One region of the uncultured Megamonas sp. genome, then DNA from elsewhere that is predicted to be linked to it. Evidence: riboswitches for the same ligand, from Rfam matches in the RefSeq annotation. Region 1 holds a riboswitch; each other region holds the start of a gene.
What was found. A riboswitch is a leader RNA that binds a small molecule or an ion and turns the genes downstream of it on or off. The one in region 1 is predicted to bind cobalamin.

Region 1 (6,870 bases):
CTAAATCATGGCAAATAAAAATATAGGTGATATTTTTTTCTCGTTGAAGTTTTACTAATAATTCAATGATTTTAGCCTGAACAGATACATCAAGAGCAGATGTCGCTTCATCACAGACAATGATTTCAGGCTCGAGGGCTAAAGCTCTGGCAATAGCTACACGTTGACGTTGACCGCCACTCATATTATTGGGATATCTATCTACAAAATCATCTGGCAGTTCTACTAATCGCAATAATTCTTGAGCTTTCTCTTTTATTTGTGATTTTTTTATTAAATTAAAATTTAATAACGGTTCACAAATGATATTACCAATTTTCATTTTAGGATTAAACGCTGCTGTAGGGTCTTGAAAAACCATTTGAATATGACGACAATTTTGACGACGTTTTTCTCCTGTTAATTTAGTAATATCTTGATTATGAAAAATAACTTCACCAGAAGTTGGTGTGTGCATATTCATAATAGTTTTTACCAGTGTAGATTTACCACAACCAGATTCGCCAACGATGCCCACTGTTTCTCCAGCATTAATATTAAGACTAACATCATCACAAGCTGTTAAAAATTTATTATTACTAGCTGGAAATTTCTTAGTTATATTTTTTACCTGCATAATTAACTCAGACATAGCGCTGTCCTCCTATTTGTGGAACTGAAGCTAATAAGGTTTTTGTATATTCTTCTTGAGGCGAATTAATTATATCCTTAGCTTTGCCATATTCAATGATTTCACCTTGCTTCATTACCATAATCTTATCTGACATATAAGCCGCCACACCGATATTATGAGTTACTACAATCATGGCTGTACCACAAGTGCGAGGAATCTCCATTAATTCTTTGACTATTTGTGCTTGAGTGGTAACATCTAAAGCTGAAGTAGGTTCATCAGCAAGCAATAACTCTGGTCTAAAAATAATAGCCATAGCAATACCAACACGCTGACGCATACCACCAGATAATTCAAATGGATATGATTCCATGATATTTTCAGGATTAGGCAAATTCATACGGGTAAGCATTTCTATAGCAAAAGAATATGCTTCCTCTTTAGTAACATTATCATGAACTTGTAGATATTCTATAAATTGTTTACCAATAGTTTGAATAGGATTTAACATATTACCACTATCTTGGAAAATCATAGAAATATTTTTTCCTCGAATGGCTAACCAGTCTCGTACACTATATTTTAATAAATCATGATTTTCAAAGAAAATTTTTCCATTAGTAATCTTTCCACTATTAGGTAAACTACCTAATATAGCTCTAATTACTGTGGTTTTTCCACTACCAGACTCTCCAACTATGGTCAAAATTTCTCCTCTATCCAAAGAAAAATTAATATCTTTAACTGTAGCTTCTATATTTTTGCTATATTGAATAGTTAAATTAGATACATCAAGTAACATTAATTTACCCCTTTTATGCTTTAGCTGGTTTTATTTTATTAGTAAGCCAATAATAATCCGATGGATACATAACTACACCATCTAAGCCTTTGGTGCTGATAATATTAGTCTGTGGATAACCTAAGAATAATGCAGCACCATCATCTAACAAAATTTGTTGCGCTTCAATAATTAATTGACGACGTTTTTCTTTATCAAATTCGACAGATAATTGATTTAAAATCTCATCATATTCACGATTACTATATCCAGAACCATTTTGTGGATTATCTCCATTTACATTAGTTTTCCAATACCAACTTAAATAAATTTCAGGGTCTCCAATATTAGCAGTTGTAATATTAGAAATGAGTAAATCATAATCGCCATCAATACCCATTTTATCAATAAGGTTATAATCTACACTTTTTATATTTATATTAATTCCTACTTTTTTAGCATCAGCTTGTACAGCTTCAGCGTATAAAGGAAGCTCTGCACGGCTATTATACACGACAAAATCGAGACTTAAGTCTTTGCCATCTTTATCTAAAATACCATCTCCATTACTATCTTTCCAACCAGCTTCAGCTAATAATTGCTTAGCTCTTTCTGGATTATATGCATTTGGGTCTGTCAATTCATCAAAGCCATAGTCCATAGATGGCGGTATTGGCGCTTTACCTGGAATAAATGTACCTTTCAATAATACATTATTATAATTTTCTCGATCACAAGCAGAAATCAAGGCAGCACGAACTTTTGGGTCACCTAAAATACCTTTTTGATTGATACGGGCAAGTACTGTACGTAATGAAGAAATTTCATCGATATAGAATTTATCATTATTTCTAAATAAATCTATATCTCCAGCTGCGATATTTACAGCAAAATTAACTTCACCAGATTGAAGTGCCATAGCACGAGTATTAGGATCATCAATAGATGGTATTTCTACACGTTCAAAAGGAACTTCGCCGTCCCAATAATATTCATTTCTCACCATTACAGCCTTTTCTTTTACAAAAGATTCCACTTTATATGGACCAGTACAAATTGGACCTTCTTTGGCAAAATCTCTACCTTGTTCCTCTGCACTAACATCTACAATAATAAATAATGGGTCAGCCAAAAATCCAGGCATATTAGGTTGAGGTTTGCTTGTTGTGATTATTAAATTTTGACCATCAGCCTTCATTTCTGTGTATTCAAAGAAAGTTTTTGCTCGAGTATTTTTAGCAAAAGCACGTTCAATAGATTTTTTTACAGCTTCAGCTGTTACTAAATTGCCATTAGAAAATTTCACATTATCACGAATTTTAAAAGTCCATGTTAAATGATCATCGCTAATAGACCAACTTTCCGCAAGCCATGGCTGAACATTCATTTTTTCATCAAATTTTGCCAAACATTCACCAATAGCATAACGCATCACAACCCAGCCAAAATAATTTTGTGTTGGCTCTAAAGTATCTGCAAAATTTGTAACTCCAAATTTTAAAGTAGTTTTATCTACTGTATTTTCAGAGCCACAACCAGCTATTATACCTGCAGTCAATATACCACATAGACTTAAACTAATAGCCTTCCATAATTTTTTCATTTTAAAACTTTTCATATTCAACCTCTTTTCTTATCAATAAAATCTATCAATCCTGTCTAGGGTCTAAAATATCACGTAAACTATCTCCCCAAAGATTAAATATAGCTACTACTATAAAAATAGCTAACCCTGGATAAATCATCAGCCATGGAGCAGTTTGAATGTATTGACGACCTTCATTGAGCATTAATCCCCATTCTGGTGTAGGTGGTTGAGCACCAAAACCTAAAAAAGATAGACCTGCTATTTCCATCATCATAGTCCCAATATCCATTGCACCTGTTATTACAATCATTGGCAATATATTTGGTAATATGTGGCGCCATAAAATATTAATAGTTGTTGTACCATTTACTTTAGCAGCTATGATAAAATCATTATTACGTAATTTTATGACTAAACTACGAACTAAACGAGCATATTTTGCCCAACTTACTATTACTAAAGCAAAAATTGTATTTATAATACTTCCACCTAAAATACCAGCAATAGCAATTGCTAAAATTATACCTGGGAAAGACAACATAATATCAGCTAAACGCATCAATACAATTTCTACTTTACCACCAAAATAACCTGATAAAATACCAACTAAAGAACCAATAGTCGCCGTTAATATAACTAAACAAATAGTCATAAATAATGAAGTTTGTGTACCATAAATTATTCTGGAAAAGGTATCTCTACCTAATTTATCAGTACCTAAAATATGTTCACCGCTTGGCATCTGCAATATATTGGTCATATTCGATTCATAAGGGTCATGTGTAGCAATAATAGGTGCTAATATAGCAATTAGAATTACTAAAAAAACCAAAAATGTATATACAGAAAATAATTTATTATTCTTTATAAATTTAATCATCTTGAATCTCCTTTTTTCAGCCTAGGATCAAGATATGTATACGATAAATCTACTAAAAAATTAATTACTGTATACACAATAGAAATCCATAAAACAAATCCTTCGATTAATGGATAATCACGCATAGTAATAGCATACACTGCCATTCTCCCCATACCTGGCCAAGCAAAAACTGTTTCAATAACAGCAACGCCACCTAATAACCAACCGATGGACATACCTAGTAAAGTTATTAAAGGTAAAATTGCATTAGGCAAAATATGTTTCCATAAAATAGCTTTTTCAGACAATCCTCTAGCTCTAGCACCTATTACATAATCTTGATGTAATTCATCTAAAATAACAGTACGCACTTGCCTAGTATATTTTGCCGATTGATAGATAGCTAAAGTAAGTGCTGGTAACACTAATCCACTTGGTGTTACACTAGCAGTAGCTATAGGAAATAATCCCAATTTTAAGCCAAAAATATATAATAAAATCAATCCTACCCAAAAACTTGGCATAGATACACCAATAAAAGAAAAAATTCTCACTAAAAAGTCAGGAATTCTATTGCGATGTGTAGCGGAAAAAATTCCCAAAGGAATGGAAATAATTATAATTAAAATAATTGTAGTCAAAGCTAATAAAACAGTCCCTGCAAAACCTTCCATTAACTTATCTATTACAGGTTTTTTTCCTGAATAAGAAATTCCCATATCACCTTGTGCTACACCTAAAAGCCAATTGCCATATTGTACAAGAAATGGATCATTAAGTCCCATTTCTTCACGAGTTTGCTCTATTATTTCTTGAGAAACAATAGTATCTGACGCCTCTAAAACCATGGCTGCTGGATCACCAGGTGATAAATAAGTAAGACAAAAAGTTAAAAAACTAACACCAATTAAAGTAATTACTAATTGAATTAAACGATTAATAAATCGTTTCAAGTAAAACAACCTCCTTTATTTTGAATAGTTTACGTATAAAAAACTCCTTTCTCCTTTATTTTCCTCAAAGCAAAAAAGTCTGCTTATACAAGCAGACTTAAAATGTGATTATATACAGATATAAATATAAATAAAAAAGCCTAATTCCATAGAATTAGGCAATATCATACAAAAATTTATATTTGTACAAAATCGCCTTCCCATCGCTCGCAGGTAATAACGGTGATTATTAAATAGGCAGTTCTCCTGGCTCAGAGTCATAGCTATTCACGCCTTCCCAAGAAAATGATTTATTCTCAGTGACATAATTGTGAAATCGCTTGTCTTTACAGTGGCGGGACCGCTCCGGCTTATACCGAATTCCCTATTAAGTCTATATAGACACCTATTCTTTCAGTATTCAACTATGCTTTTATGTTATCATCAACAAATAAGTTTGTCAATTATAAAGCTTCTTAATTTCCAAGTGCTAAAGGCATTTTTTATTTTAATAAATCTCAAATAAATTTATGCAAATTTTAAATAGATAAGTTATTTACATATAATTATAAAACTATAACGCTTTTATTTTGTAAAGTTGTTAACTTATTGGCGGGTTTATAAAAATAATTAAAAATTATAGCCATGAAAAATCTATTTATAATAGACTTTTGTATATTATTTTTCTCATAGCTTATTGTTTTTATAGATGATATAATTATGAATATAAATTTATAATTGTAGATAATATTTTATATAAGTGAGGGATTTTCATGTATGAAGATTTAATTGAAGAAAAAGTTTCTTCCGAAGATATTTTTGATGGGGTATTACTTCATGTAAAACGCGATTATGTAAAATTGCCAAATGGCAATAAGGCTGTTCGTGAATGGATTAAACATCAAGGTGCTTCTGCTGTTATTCCTGTATTGCCAAATGGTAATATTATTTTAGTGCGTCAATATCGTTATCCTATCGGCAAAGTGACTTTAGAAATTCCTGCTGGTAAATTAGATAGTGTGGATGAAGATCCATTGATTTGTGCTAAACGTGAATTATCCGAAGAAACAGGTTATACTGCTAATAAATACACACAAATTCATAAATTAGCTACTACTGTTGGTTTTTCTAATGAATGGATTTATATTTATTTAGCTCAAGATTTAATAAAGGGTAAACAACATACTGATGATGATGAATTTATAAATCTAGTAGAAATGCCATTAAGTGAAGCTGTGGATTTAGTCAATAAAGGTGAAATCTTTGATGCTAAGTCTGTTGTTGCTATTTTAATGGCAGAAAAATTATGTAAACAATAATTTTTTATTTGTTATTTAAAGATTTAGGAGGTATTTAATGTTTGGTTTTGGTCCAGATATGATTTATGCAATTCCAGGTTTGCTGATTGCATTGACTGTCCATGAATATGCTCATGCTAAAGTAGCTGATAATTTAGGGGATTTTACTCCTCGTATGAATGGAAGATTAACTTTAAATCCTGTAGCTCATATTGATCCTATCGGATTGATTATGTTATTTTTCGCTCAAATAGGTTGGGCAAAGCCTGTACCAATTAATTTAAATAATTTTGATGATTGGCGTAAAGGTGAAATGCAGGTTTCCTTAGCAGGACCAGTAGCTAATTTAATCACAGCTTTTGTCGCTTCAATATTTTTTGCTCTTTGTTTTAAATATAGTTTTGCACCTCATTGGCTTATCATGGTACTGCAATTAATCATTATTTATAATGTAAATTTTGCTATTTTTAATTTAGTACCAATTCCACCACTTGATGGTTCTAAAATCTTATCTTCTCTATTACCAGGTAGATTAGCTTATAAATATCAATCTTCTGTAGTCAATCGTTATAGCTTTTTTATTCTAATTGCTCTTGTTTTTACTGGAATATTGGGTTTTATCATTCACCCTATCAGTAACTTTATTATAAGCATTTTAAATCTTATTATCTCTATTATTATTTAATGAGTTCTTTATGCAACAAGAACAATATAAGGTACATTTAGAATCCTTTGAAGGGCCATTAGATTTATTATTGCATTTGATTGAAAAAAATCGCATTGATATTTATGATAT
Region 2 (6,870 bases), on a different contig from region 1:
CTACTTGTCTATCAGCATCATCTGTAATAGTTAAATAACTATCAGTTCCACTTGAAACATTTTTTTCCTCTGTTTGACTACCACAACCAACTAATATCACGGAAAAACATATTACTAAAGCTAATATACAAAACAAACCATTCAATTTTTTCATAGTAACATTATCTAAGGCAATTAAATACCTTTACTCCTTCTAGTCAAAATAGTTGATAAATAATTTAATTTTTTATCTTTTTGTGCTTGTAAATCATCTATTATTTCTTCATCTGGAAGACCACAACGACTTACAAGTACAGCATTATCTATCATATCATTTTCAGCTAAAGCATCTACTACTTCAGGATAATTTTTATAAACTTTCATCATTACCACATTATTAGAAACAGCTAAAGCTTTATCAATAGTTTCTTTATCAGCAGTTGCTGGAATTACACTGATGATATCATTGCCTTCAACTAAAGGATAACCTAATTTACTGCCAATTGCACAAAATGCTGGCACACCTGGAATAGTTTCAATATTTATATCTTTTTCTTTTGCTAAAAGACGATATACATAAATATATGTACTGTAAAACATTGGATCGCCTAATGTTAAAAATACTACATTTTTTCCAGCTTGTAATAAAGCTAAAATCTCTTCTTTATTTTTTTGCCATGCATCAGTAGTTTCAAAATTAACTACCATTGGAAAAACTTGATATACGATTTCAATATCATCTTTTAAATAAGGTTTAGCTATGCTTAAAGCTACGCTACCATCTTTTTTTTCTGTTTTTGGTGCAATGAGCACATCAGCTTTTTCAATAGCCTTAATAGCTTTCATTGTCAATAATTCTGGGTCTCCAGGACCTACACCAATACCATAAAAAGTTCCTGCCATGATTAAAAATCCTCCTGCATAAAAAGGTATGTGACAAAATTTGCCACATACCTTACTGTATTACATTTTGCATATTTTAGTAGAAACTAAATTACTTAATAAAATAATGCTCTTATTTATTTTACACTTGGCATATAAAAGCGTCAAGCATACAGGATTTATTCAAAATCTATTATTTTTCTGCTTCAAGAGCGTTCCATGCTTCATTTGCTCTATCTACAAATAATTGACGAACGTTTTGGTTTTCACCAAGACCATGAATGTATGCGTCTACTTTAATACCTTCTTTTTCTAAGATGGATTTATGAGAATCTTCTTCTGCACCAGCCATATCATTATTTGCATGATCACCTGCAACCATCATAAGAGGCATCATTGTAACATGATTGATACCTTTTGCTTTTAATTGAGGAATAATATCTTCAAGAGATGGCCAGCCTTCAACTGTATAAATCATTACTTTACCATCATAAAGTTTATTTAAACGATCTTGCATTACAGAATAATAAGCATTAGATGGATCTGGTGTACCATGTGCCATCACTAATACTGCATCTTTTTTACCTAATTTTGGCATTTGAGAACCAATTGCTTGCATTACTGCTTCAACGTCATCTCTTTGACCTTCTTGACCCATCCAATACATAAGAGGTGTACCAATAGTCATTTTTTTGAATTGTGTTTTATAGATATCATATACAGCTGTTTTATAAGCATATTCCATACCAGGAATGATATCTAAGGAAGTAAGTGCTATGCGATTATAGCCTTCAGCTTTTAATTGAGCTAATGCTTCTTCTGGTGTAGGAATAGTAATACCTTCATTTGCTTTTACACGGTCAATAATAATATGAGAAGTAAATGCTAATACAACTTTTGTATTTGGATGTGCTTTTTGAATTTCTTCTACAGTAGCTTCAATTGTTTTTGCACGAGTATCTTTGTATGTTGTACCAAAGCTCATTACTACAATAGCATCTTTATTTGGAGCTTTTTGAAGTTCTGCATCAGTTGTATTATATGTACGTACACCGATTTCAGAAGCTTGTAAAAGTGCAGGAGTTGCTGTTTTTACTTCTGGATTTAAACTATATCCTGCTGCAAAAGATGTTGCAGATACTCCTGTTAAAGCTACACATGCCATAGATGCGATTAACATTTTTTTCCATTTAGCTTTCATATCGTTCTTTCCTCTCTTAGCTGAGTTATCCCCTTTATGCTACAATTTGCTTTTAAGCTAGGTTAAAAGTCATAAAAAAAATGAACCTTCTGCGCGCTCAAAGGTTCATTTCTAGTATAAAAAATCTCTACATGGAATTATACCGATGTAGAGATAGCCTTATACTGTAATAAATCTCCTACCTATCTCTCGCAGGTCATAACGGTGATTGACAAATAGGCAGTTCTTCTGACTTAAGTTCATCGCTCCTTCAAGCCTTCCCAAGAAAATCTCAGTGACATATTTTGAAGTTGCTCACTTTCACAGCGGCGGGACCGTAGCAGCTTTTACTGCTTTCTCTATTAAGCCCAAAAGGGGCACCTATTCCACTCAATAAATATAAAATTGTTAGAAAAATAATTTCATTTTTACAATAACACTTAAGAGTATATCTGTCAAGACATTATTTATGTTCATCTACCATAGTCTCTGTAGCCAAACCAAATTTAGTTATCCCCACAGCTTTAAATTTATCTAATAATGCCATAATTTTTCCATAATCTACATTTTCATCAGCACGAATTACTACAGCAAAATTATTATTTTCTTCATATTTTTCTTTTGCACCTTGAAGTAATGTATCTTCATCTATCAATTTATTTTCTAAATACAAAGTGCCATCAGCTTTCATCGTGACTAAATAATTAACATTTGTTTGACTTTGGGCATTTTGTACTTTAGGCATATTTACAGGAATAGTTTTTAAATCCACCATATATAATGTACTAAGCATAAAAAATACCAATAAGAAAAACATTATATCAATCATTGGTATAATCATAACCTCAGGCTTAGAAAAAGCTCTTCTATCTTTTAATCGCATGATTATTCACCTCTAGTTATATAACCTTCAATTAGTGAAAACGCTTGTTCCATATCTGTTACAATACGGTCTACTCTTTGCACAAAATAAGCATGAATAGCTAAAGATACAATTGCTACACAAAGTCCTGTAGCTGTCGCAATTAAGGCTTCACCAACCCCTCCAGTGATAGCTATAGCTTGACCTTCTTGAAGATTAAATACACTAAAAGCTGAAATCATTCCCACTATTGTTCCCAATAAACCCAAAAGAGGAGCCATAGTAACGATTACATTTAAATAATATAATCTTTCCTTAAATTTAGAAATACTAATGCCTGATTGTACTTCCAATAACATCATCAAATTTATATTTTTATTTTGCATTTTACTAAATGCAAAATTCACCAATGATGCCAAATCCCCCTTAGTATTTTGTGCTAAAGCTTTTGCTTCTTCGATTTTATTATTAATCATCAATTTATAAAATTTTTGTGTAAAATCTCTACCAGAATCAGCTTTTGTAAAATATAATAAACGTTCTATGCCAATAGTTATAATAAAAATTGAACATATTAGCAATATATACATTACTAATCCGCCTTTATGAAAATATTCTACACCTTGCATCAATAAGTCCATAAAAAGACCTCCTATTAAAATCTAGCTTTTTACGCTATAATTTATTCATACTAATAATAAGCTTATCAAATATAGCTGTCAAACCTAAAATCAAAAATATTCATCTATCTAATATCAAAAAGGAAGTATGTTTATGTTTACAACTAAAATTTATATCAAACAGCAAAACATGCAAGAATTTATCTCAAATTATCAAGATATTGATAAATTCTTAGGTTATTGCAAACAATGTAATAATTATAATCATAAATGGTCTTGTCCACCACTTAGTTTTAATCCTAAAACTTATTTAAATAAATATAAATCTATTTATCTAGTTGCTGTACAATTAAATTACACTGAGGATACTATAAATAGTTTAACTACTAAAGAAGAAATCAGTTCTTTTACGCGTAAAACCTTACGTAAAACAAAAAATGAATTAGCTACTGCTCTACTAAATTTAGAAAATGATAATACAATTTCTCTATCTTCTGGCGGTTGTAGTTATTGCTGTAAATGCAGTAGAGATGATAATAAACCTTGTAAACACCCAGATAAAATGCGTCATTCCCTTGATTCTTTTGGCATAGATTTAGGAAAAGTAACTGAAGATGTATTTAATATTAAATTACTTTGGGGTTTAGATAAATTGCCTAAATATCATGTATTAATTCATGCATTAATTACTAATGAAATAATACCTACAAAAACTATATTTGATACTATAAACAAAAACAGCGTATAACTATTATAGTTATACGCTGTTATTTTAAAAAATATTCTTTCCCCCTAAGTTAAGGGAAAATATATAAAGTTATGGGGGAAAGAGAGAGAGTTAACAAATTATTTTAATTTCCACATAATGTCGGAAAGCATGAGCTGATCTTTAAATTTATCCATATCTAAGTCTTTAGTAATATGAACAAATTCAATACCCATCATATTAGCCCAATCGCGAAGTTGTTCAGCAGTTACAGTGTAACTGATAACGCTATGATGTGCACCACCTGCTAAGATCCAAGCTTCACCTGCTTCTTCAAGGCTTGGCAATGGTTTCCACATTACACGAGCAACAGGAAGATTTGGCATTGGCATAATAGGTTTTACGCATTCAACATCATTTACGATAAGACGCATTCTACCGCCCATATCTACAATAGTAGCTACAATAGCACTGCCTGCTTTACCTTCAAATACAAGACGAGCTGGAGCATCTTTACCGCCGATACCAAGTTCATGAACTTCAATTTTTGGAGTATCAGCTGCAACACTTGGGCAAACTTCAAGCATATGAGCACCGAGATTATAGCTATCTTCACCGTTTTTACCGAAATGATAAGTATAATCTTCCATCAAAGCAGTACCTTCATCAATACCCTGTGCCATAGTTTTCATAACTGCAGTGAGGCAAGCAATTTTCCAATCGCCTTCAGGTCCAAAACCATAACCTTGACCAGTTAAATCTTGTGTTGCAAGACCTGGGAGTTGTTCCATACCATAAAGGTCTTCAAATGTATTTACAAAGCCATCTGCGTTATTATCTTCTAAGAATTTTTTGATAGCAACTTCAACTTTTGCCTGATAACGTACAGATGCGATATTATCTGTATTCATTACATATTTAGATTTATATTCAGCTACTTGAGCATCAATCTGTTCTTCTGTTACAGCATTGATATACTGTACTAAATCACCAACAGCCCAAGTATTTACAGACCAACCAAATTTAATTTCTGCTTCTACTTTATCGCCTTCAGTAACAGCAACATTTCTCATGTTATCACCAAAACGAATAACTTTTAAATCAGCACTAGCAATTACACCAATTGCAGTACGCATCCATGTAGCAATTTTTTTCTGAACAGCTTCTGTTTCCCAATAACCAACAACAACTTTACGAGCAAGACGCATACGAGTACCAATGAAACCATGTTCACGGTCACCATGTGCAGACTGATTTAAGTTCATAAAGTCCATATCAATTCCTTCATTTGGAATTTCTTGATTATATTGTGTATGAAGGTGAAGATATGGTTTTTGTAATTTTTTAAGACCTCTAATCCACATTTTGGATGGGGAGAAAGTATGCATCCATGTAATAATACCAGCACAAGTATCATCATAGTTTGCATCCATTACAAATCTATCGATAACTTCAGCAGTAGTACCTACAGCTTTGAATTCAATTTTAGCTGGAAGTTTACCAGAAGCATTCAAACCATCTACCATTTTTCTTGCGTCATCTTCAACAGCTTTTAAAGCTTCAGGTCCATATAAAAACTGGCTGCCTACGATAAACCAAAATTTGTAGTCTTGTAATTTTTTCATAAAAAAACAACTTCTTTCTTTAAAAAATTATAACTTATCTTATTACTTGCAAATAATTCTAATTTAAATCTATGTCGTATATTCAATATTATTACTTATTAGAAAATTATAATATATAATTGTCATACAACATGGTTTTATTATAGCATGTATGTTATACAATTTTCAATAGCAAATTGAAAAAATTTTTATAAATTTTTTCAATCTTTTTAACAATTCAATTATATAAACAACTTTTCGTAAACTTTTACTCATCCTTTTCTATCTTATTAACGGAAATTATTTTTCTCAAATATTTTTCCTAAATAAAAAAATTCAAAAAAAAGTAAAAATTATTTACAACAGGCACTTGTCAAATAAAAAAAACTATAGTACAATTGCTTTTGTCAAAAATATCATACAACTTGATGAAATTATTTAAATTAGTATGATATTTATAATTGTCTGTTAATTCTATAAACAAGAAAAGGTAGGTTTTATTTCATGTCCACAGCTATTAACACAGAAGCGCTTCAACAAAGTAAACGTATGCGTAAATTAGTATCTGTTGCAGCCGGTATGGCTGGTTTGTTGTTCGGTCTTGATATTGGGGTAATTGCTGGTGCATTGCCATTTATCACAGACCAATTATCACTTACAAGCCAAATGCAAGAATGGATTGTAAGTTCTATGATGTTCGGTGCGGCTATTGGTTCAGTTATTACTCTATGGATTTCATCTAAATTAGGTCGTAAAAAATCTATTTTAACGGCAGGTCTTTTATTTATTATAGGTTGTTTTGGTTCTTCATTCGCTCAAAATTATGAAATCTTATTAGTTTCCCGTATAATCTTAGGTTTTTCCATTGGGGTTGCTTCTTATGTAGCACCACTTTATCTTTCTGAAATGAGTGAAAAGGAACATCGTGGTCGCTTGATTTCCATGTATCAGCTCATGATTAACTTCGGTATCGTTATTGCATTCATCTCTGATACACTTCTTGCTCCAACAGAAAGCTGGAGACTTATGCTTGGTAT
Region 3 (6,870 bases), on a different contig from region 1:
GCCAAGTCCGTTAAATCCGCCAAAAGGTTGTCCATTCAATACGCGTTGCCCAAAAGCTAAAGAAATTTGCGGACAGAAATTACCTGAAATGAAAATGATAAATAACAGATATGTACGTTGTCATCTTTATGATGAATAAGTAAAAAGCACTATAGTTTTTATGCTATAGTGCTTTTTTGTAGTATAGATAGATAAAATAAATTATTTTTTTTCGTTTAATTCAAAGATGATATCGCGAATTTGAGCAGCTCGTTCAAATTCTAAGTTGCGAGAAGCTTCTTGCATTTCTTTAGTTAAAGAAAGAATTAATTTCTTCTTTTCTTTAGCAGTCATTTTCAATTTTTTCTTTGGTTTTTCAGCATCATAACTTGCTTTTTCTTCTGCAACCATAGTAGTCTCAATGAGATTTTTTATTTTCTTTTGAATTGTCTTCGGTGTTATATGATGTTCTTGATTATATTTATCTTGGACTTCTCGACGACGCATAGTTTCATCAATGGCTTTTTGCATAGAATCGGTGATGCGGTCGGCGTACATGATTACTTTACCATGAGCATTTCTAGCAGCACGACCGATTGTCTGAATGAGAGATGTCTCTGAACGCAAGAAGCCTTCTTTATCAGCATCTAAGATAGCTACTAAAGAAACTTCTGGCATATCTAATCCTTCACGCAATAAGTTAATCCCTACGAGTACATCAAATTTTCCTAAACGCAAATCGCGAATGATTTCTGCTCTTTCAATAGTGGCAATATCAGAATGAAGATAACGAACTTTGATACCCATTTCTTTTAAATAATCAGTGAGATTTTCAGCCATTTTTTTAGTTAAAGTAGTGATGAGCACGCGTTCATTTTTCTTAGTGCGGATTTTTATTTCTCCAAGTAAATCGTCCATTTGCCCTTCAAGTGGGCGAATTTCTATTTCAGGATCTAATAAACCTGTTGGGCGGATTATCTGTTCTACTACTTGATTTGCTTGTGCTAATTCAAATGGTGCTGGTGTAGCAGAAACATAGATTATCTGATTGATATGATCGAGAAATTCTTCAAAGCGTAAAGGGCGATTATCAAAGGCAGAAGGCAGACGAAAACCATTAGCAACAAGTGATTCTTTGCGTGAGCGGTCGCCTGCATACATGGCTTTTATCTGGGGTATAGTAACATGAGATTCATCAATGACGATTAAAAAATCATCAGGGAAATAATCAAGAAGTGTATAAGGAGCTTCACCAGCTTTTCTGCCTGTCAAATGGCGTGAATAATTTTCGATGCCAGAGCAATATCCCATTTCTTCCATAGTTTCTAAATCATAATTTGTGCGTTGTTTTAAACGTTGAGCTTCTAAGAGTTTATTATCATCTTCAAGGATTTTTAATTGCTGTTGAAGCTCTTCTTGTATGGAGTCGATAGCTTCTTTCATATGTTCTTTAGAAGTTACATAGTGAGAAGCAGGGTAAATTAAAATATGTTTGCGTTGACCATAGACTTCACCAGTTAGAGTATCTACTTCTAAAATGCGGTCGACTTCATCACCAAAAAGTTCAATGCGGATGGCTCTATCACTATAACCAGCAGGAAAAATTTCAATGACATCGCCACGAACACGGAATTTACCACGGTCAAAATTTATATCATTGCGTTCATATTGAATAGAAACCAATTTTCGTAAAATATCATCACGAGGATATTCTTGACCTTCGCGCACAGATAAGACTAAATCATAATAATCTTCTGGTGAACCTAAGCCATAGATACAAGATACACTAGCAACAATGATGACATCACGACGTTCAAATAAAGAACAAGTTGCAGAATGGCGAAGTTTATCGATTTCATCATTGATGGAAGAATCTTTTTCGATATAAGTATCTGTTTGGGCAATATAAGCTTCTGGTTGGTAATAATCATAGTAACTGACAAAATATTCTACAGCGTTATGCGGAAAAAATTCTTTAAACTCACTAGCTAACTGTGCAGCTAGCGTTTTGTTATGAGCAATAACGAGTGTAGGTTTTTGGACTTTTTCAATTAATTTAGCAATAGTAAAAGTCTTTCCTGTACCTGTAGCACCTAATAAAACTTGCGATGTTTGACCATTTTGAATGCCTTGAGCTAGAGCTTCAATCGCTTGAGGTTGGTCGCCTGTAGGTTCAAAAGGTGCTTCTACTTTAAAGGAAATTTTATTTTCAGTTTGTAATGTATTTAATTTTGGTATGTGTACCATAAAATCATCTCACTTATAATATTAATATTTAGCTTTAATGATAAATGGAGAAGAATATTTTTTCAATATCATGATATAATTATTTTAATAAATTAAGAAAAGAGGTTATAAAAGTGATTTTTGGCAATATTAAATACGCAGATAAATATGATTTTTTGACAGAAAAAATAAAAGCTTGTTTCACTTATGCAAAAGAACATGATTTAGCTACATATGAAAAAGGTAGTTATAAAATAAATGGCGATGAGTTTTTTGTTAATATCGAAAACTATGCTACAGTAAAACGTGAAGAGCGTTTTTGGGAAGCACATAAAAAATATATTGATGTGCATGTGATTATTGAAGGTAAAGAAAGTATTGATGTGAACTTTTGCGATGATATGCAAATAAAATCATTTGATGAAAATCGCGATTTTGTGGAATTAACAGGTGAAGAAAAAGCTACTGTTAACTTAATCAACAAAGGTGATTTTTTAATTTGTTATCCAGAAGATGCTCATCGCACTGCTATTATTTGTCAACAAAGTCAAACTATAAAAAAAGCTATCTTTAAAATCAAATTATAAGAAAAAAATAGCATGCTTAGGATAATACTTAAGCATGCTATACGCATAATAATAAAACAATATAATGATTAGTTTGGAATTTTGAGCAATGATTACCTTATGTTTGCTGAAGACATAAAGTAAAACCGATAAATAAAAAACCCCTTTTCGCTTTGAAAAGAGGTGAATAGACGAATTGAGTAAATTTAAAAATTTACTGTCTAATCTCCTCCCCATCGCTCGCAGGTATGGCAATTAAAATAAATCAATTGCACACGGTGATTGTTAATCAGGCAGTTCTCCTGACTCGAGTTCATTACTATATCCAAGCCTTCCCAGTTTCCCAGTGACATATTTTGGATAAGTTCCCTCATACAGTGGCGGGACCGTTTCAGATTAGTGAATAATCACGTACTGAATTCCCTATTAAGTCCAAATGGACACCTGATTCATTGAACTATATTCAGTTCTTTTTTAGAATATCACTATATAGAATTTGTGTCAATACTCTATATAAAATAATTATCTTAAAATTATTTTAATTTATCGTTGACAAATATATAAAATAAAAAGTATAATAAAGGCGACAAGTTGATAATGAAACCTTATAGGTGCATATTTATGCTTAATAGGGAAGACGGTTAAAATCCGGCACGGTCCCGCCGCTGTAAAGAGGAGCAAACTTCATGAATGTCACTGGGAAACTGGGAAGGCGAAGTGAGCAATGATACTGAGTCAGAAGAACTGCCTATAAGAAGCATCGTCGTTTGACCTGCGAGAGACGGGGAGAGATGTAGTAGAATGTATATGTTTTTTATACATGTAAATTCTGATTATAATTTTCTACCGTTTTTCATATATTGTTTATGAAAAGCGGTTTTTCTGTTTATAGAGATAATCCATGAAGATGGCTCATGATTATCTTAAGCAAGTGCCATCGATGTATCATATTAATTTGTTGTAAATTATGTTTAATTTACTGAAAAATTTAATCATTATTATGATTAGCATAAATGCTTGAATAATTTAATAAAAATGGTAAATAATATTTGGGGAATATATATTACCAATCCAGCCATCACTAAATTTAGTGATGGCTTTTTTATAAATTTTATATTTAATATCTAGGTAGGAGGAACTCGAACCATTTATTAGATATATAAGAGTATTTATTAACTATTCAATAATAGTATTAAATTATCCCCTTAAATGAAAATGCAGAAGTAGAGAAGGGAAATTATTATATATGGAACAAGATAAAACACTTGGCGAAGAAATTCGACAAGAAGAACAACAAGAACAAGATATTCCTGCTGTTACTTTTGATGAGTTTGAAATTCCTTCATATGAAGAATGGAAAGAAGCTGTAGTGGTATTATTAAAGGGAAAACCTTTTGAAAAAAGTATGTTTACTAAAACTTATGAAGGTATTACATTAAACCCTATTTATCGTATGGAAGATTTGGAAGGGTTAACTCATAATAAGACTTATCCAGGAATGGAAAGTAATTTACGTGGAGCTAATGCTAGTGGTTATATACATAAACCATGGACAATAGCTCAAAAGTGTGATGCTAAAACTCCTAGTGAAGCCAATGAAATGGTAAAATATGAATTATTAAAAGGTTCAACAGCTGCAAGTGTAGTTTTGGATACAGCAACACGTAAAGGTTATGATGTAGATACAGCTAATAAAGAAGAAATCGCAGATATTGGTGTTTCTTTATCGACTTTATCAGATGTAAATAAATTATTAGATGATGTTGATTTAGAAAAATTTGAAATTGATATTTATGCAGGTGCTTCTAATATAGCATTACTTTCTGCTGTTGCAGTGGTGTGTGAACAGAAAAAATTATCACTAAAAAAACTTCATGGTGCTATTACAGCAGATCCTATTGGAGAATTAGCTTTAGATGGAAAGCTTACACGACCTCTTGATGAATATTATGATGAAATGGCTCATAGTATTTGTTGGGCAGAAAAATTTGCACCAGAATTAAAGACTGTAGTAGTAAATACAGATGTTTATCACAATGGTGGTGCAAATGATATCCAAGAAGTAGCATATGCCATGAATGAAGCTGTAACATATATGAAATCTATGGAACGACGTGGCATTGATGTGAATACTTTTTGTCGTCATTTACGTTTTCATTTTAGTATAGGTGCAAATTTTTTTATGGAAATTGCTAAATTACGCAGTGTGAAAATGATTTGGGCTCAAATTGTTAAAAATTGTGGTGGAGATGATATAGCTCAAAAAATTAATGTATATGTAAGTACATCGTCTTTTTGTCAAACAGTATATGATCCTTATGTAAATTTACTTCGTGCAGCTACACAATCATTTTCTGCTGTTGTTGGTGGTATGGATGGTATGTTTGTAAAGCCATTTGACCATTGTATACGTCCTAGTGATGAATTTTCTCGTCGTATTGCACGAAATATTCAAATTATGGAGCAACATGAATTTAATTTTATTCAACCAATAGACCCTGCTGGTGGTAGTTGGTATCTTGAACCATTGACAGAAGAGTTTACTCAAAAGGCTTGGGCAAAATTTCAAGAAATTGAAGCTCATGGTGGTTTAATAAAAGCTTTAGAAAATAATACTGTACAGATAGCTATTAATGAAGTATTACAAGCTCGTTTTAAAAATTTAGCAACAAGAAAAGATCGTGCTGTTGGTAATAATATGTATCCAAATATGACTGAAAAATTATTGGAAGTACCAGAAATTGATTTTGATAAAATTATAGCAGATAGAAAAATGGCACTTAAAGTTAATGTAAAAGTACGTGATAATGATTATGTTAAATTATTATTATCGGAAATTAGTAAACGTGATTTTAGTGAACATGGTTCATTAATAAATACAGTTAAACAGACTATTAAAGCGGGTGCCACTTTAGGTGAAATATCTACAGCACTTACAGGAGAGGCGACAGGTGAAGTTATAGAAGCTATTTTGCCACATCGCTGGACTGAAAGATATGAACAACTTCGTCATCGCACAGAAAAGTATCTAGAAAAAACAGGGGAAAATGTAAATATTTTCCTTGCTAATATGGGACCTATTCCACAGCATAAAGCACGTGCAGATTTTGTTACTTCATTTATGCAAGTAGCAGCATTTAATGTACTTACTAATAATGGTTTTCCAACAGTAGAAGAAGCTGTACAAGCAGCTATTGATTCAAATGCTGATGTAGCTATTGTTTGTTCTACAGATTCAACTTATTCAGAACTCGCACCAGCTGTTACTTCTGGTATTAAGGCTGTAAAACCTAGTATGAAAGTTTTTTTAGCAGGTGCACCAACACCAGAATTAAAAAAAGCATGCGATGAAGCGGGTATGGACGATTATATAAGTGTTCGTTCTAATTGCTATGAAACTTTACTTCGTATGCAAAAAGAAAAGGGGATGATTGAATAATGTCTAAAATACCAGATTTTACACAAATTCCTTTTCAGCAAGCAATACAGAGTGAGGTCGCTTTTGCTAAATGGAAAGAAAGTTTAAAAGCAGAAACTGGAAAATCTTTTGAGGAAAATTTTTATCGCACTATGGAGCAAATAGATGTAGCACCACTTTATGATGAAAATGTTTATAAAGATTGTAATCATTTAGATTTTGTAGCAGGTATTCCACCATTTTTGCGTGGTCCATATGCAACTATGTATGTAACAAGACCATGGACAGTACGACAATATGCAGGTTTTTCTACAGCAGAAGAATCAAATGCTTTTTATCGTAGAAATCTTGCAGCTGGGCAAAAAGGTTTATCTATTGCTTTTGACTTAGCAACACATAGAGGCTATGATTCAGACCATCCTCGTGTAGTAGGAGATGTTGGTAAAGCAGGAGTAGCAGTTGACTCTATTTTAGATATGGAAATATTATTTAAAGGCATTCCACTTGATCAGATGTCAGTATCCATGACTATGAATGGTGCAGTACTTCCTATCATGGCTTTTTATATTTTGGCTGGTGAAGAACAAGGTGTAGATAAAGCTGTTATGGCAGGTACTATTCAAAATGATATTTTAAAAGAGTTCATGGTACGTAATACTTATATTTATCCACCAGCAGCTT

Region 2: linked by a shared signal. The riboswitch ahead of Q5I67_RS02665 (sirohydrochlorin cobaltochelatase) and the one ahead of nikB (nickel ABC transporter permease) in region 1 are both predicted to bind cobalamin.
Region 3: linked by a shared signal. The riboswitch ahead of Q5I67_RS07030 (methylmalonyl-CoA mutase family protein) and the one ahead of nikB (nickel ABC transporter permease) in region 1 are both predicted to bind cobalamin.

Annotation. Positions count from the first base shown of each region.
Region 1 covers NZ_CAUBSM010000012.1:57,530-64,399, forward strand. Annotated here, with positions in the region: gene Q5I67_RS08720 (ABC transporter ATP-binding protein) at 1-631, opposite strand, end outside; gene Q5I67_RS08725 (ABC transporter ATP-binding protein) at 624-1,415, opposite strand; gene Q5I67_RS08730 (ABC transporter substrate-binding protein) at 1,429-2,997, opposite strand; gene nikC (nickel transporter permease) at 3,044-3,862, opposite strand; gene nikB (nickel ABC transporter permease) at 3,859-4,797, opposite strand; cobalamin riboswitch at 5,016-5,201, opposite strand; gene Q5I67_RS08745 (NUDIX domain-containing protein) at 5,550-6,095, shown strand; gene Q5I67_RS08750 (site-2 protease family protein) at 6,133-6,759, shown strand; gene Q5I67_RS08755 (ScpA family protein) at 6,770-6,870, shown strand, end outside.
Region 2 covers NZ_CAUBSM010000002.1:141,135-148,004, forward strand. Annotated here, with positions in the region: gene Q5I67_RS02655 (ABC transporter substrate-binding protein) at 1-154, opposite strand, end outside; gene cobI (precorrin-2 C(20)-methyltransferase) at 175-882, opposite strand; gene Q5I67_RS02665 (sirohydrochlorin cobaltochelatase) at 1,055-2,062, opposite strand; cobalamin riboswitch at 2,263-2,441, opposite strand; gene Q5I67_RS02670 (biopolymer transporter ExbD) at 2,505-2,924, opposite strand; gene Q5I67_RS02675 (MotA/TolQ/ExbB proton channel family protein) at 2,927-3,544, opposite strand; gene Q5I67_RS02680 (DUF2284 domain-containing protein) at 3,678-4,271, shown strand; gene araA (L-arabinose isomerase) at 4,370-5,854, opposite strand; gene Q5I67_RS02690 (sugar porter family MFS transporter) at 6,338-6,870, shown strand, end outside.
Region 3 covers NZ_CAUBSM010000008.1:4,124-10,993, reverse strand. Annotated here, with positions in the region: gene Q5I67_RS07045 (ABC transporter ATP-binding protein) at 1-139, shown strand, start outside; gene uvrB (excinuclease ABC subunit UvrB) at 202-2,226, opposite strand; gene Q5I67_RS07035 (YhcH/YjgK/YiaL family protein) at 2,340-2,792, shown strand; cobalamin riboswitch at 3,046-3,234, opposite strand; cobalamin riboswitch at 3,364-3,538, shown strand; gene Q5I67_RS07030 (methylmalonyl-CoA mutase family protein) at 4,018-6,210, shown strand; gene scpA (methylmalonyl-CoA mutase) at 6,210-6,870, shown strand, end outside.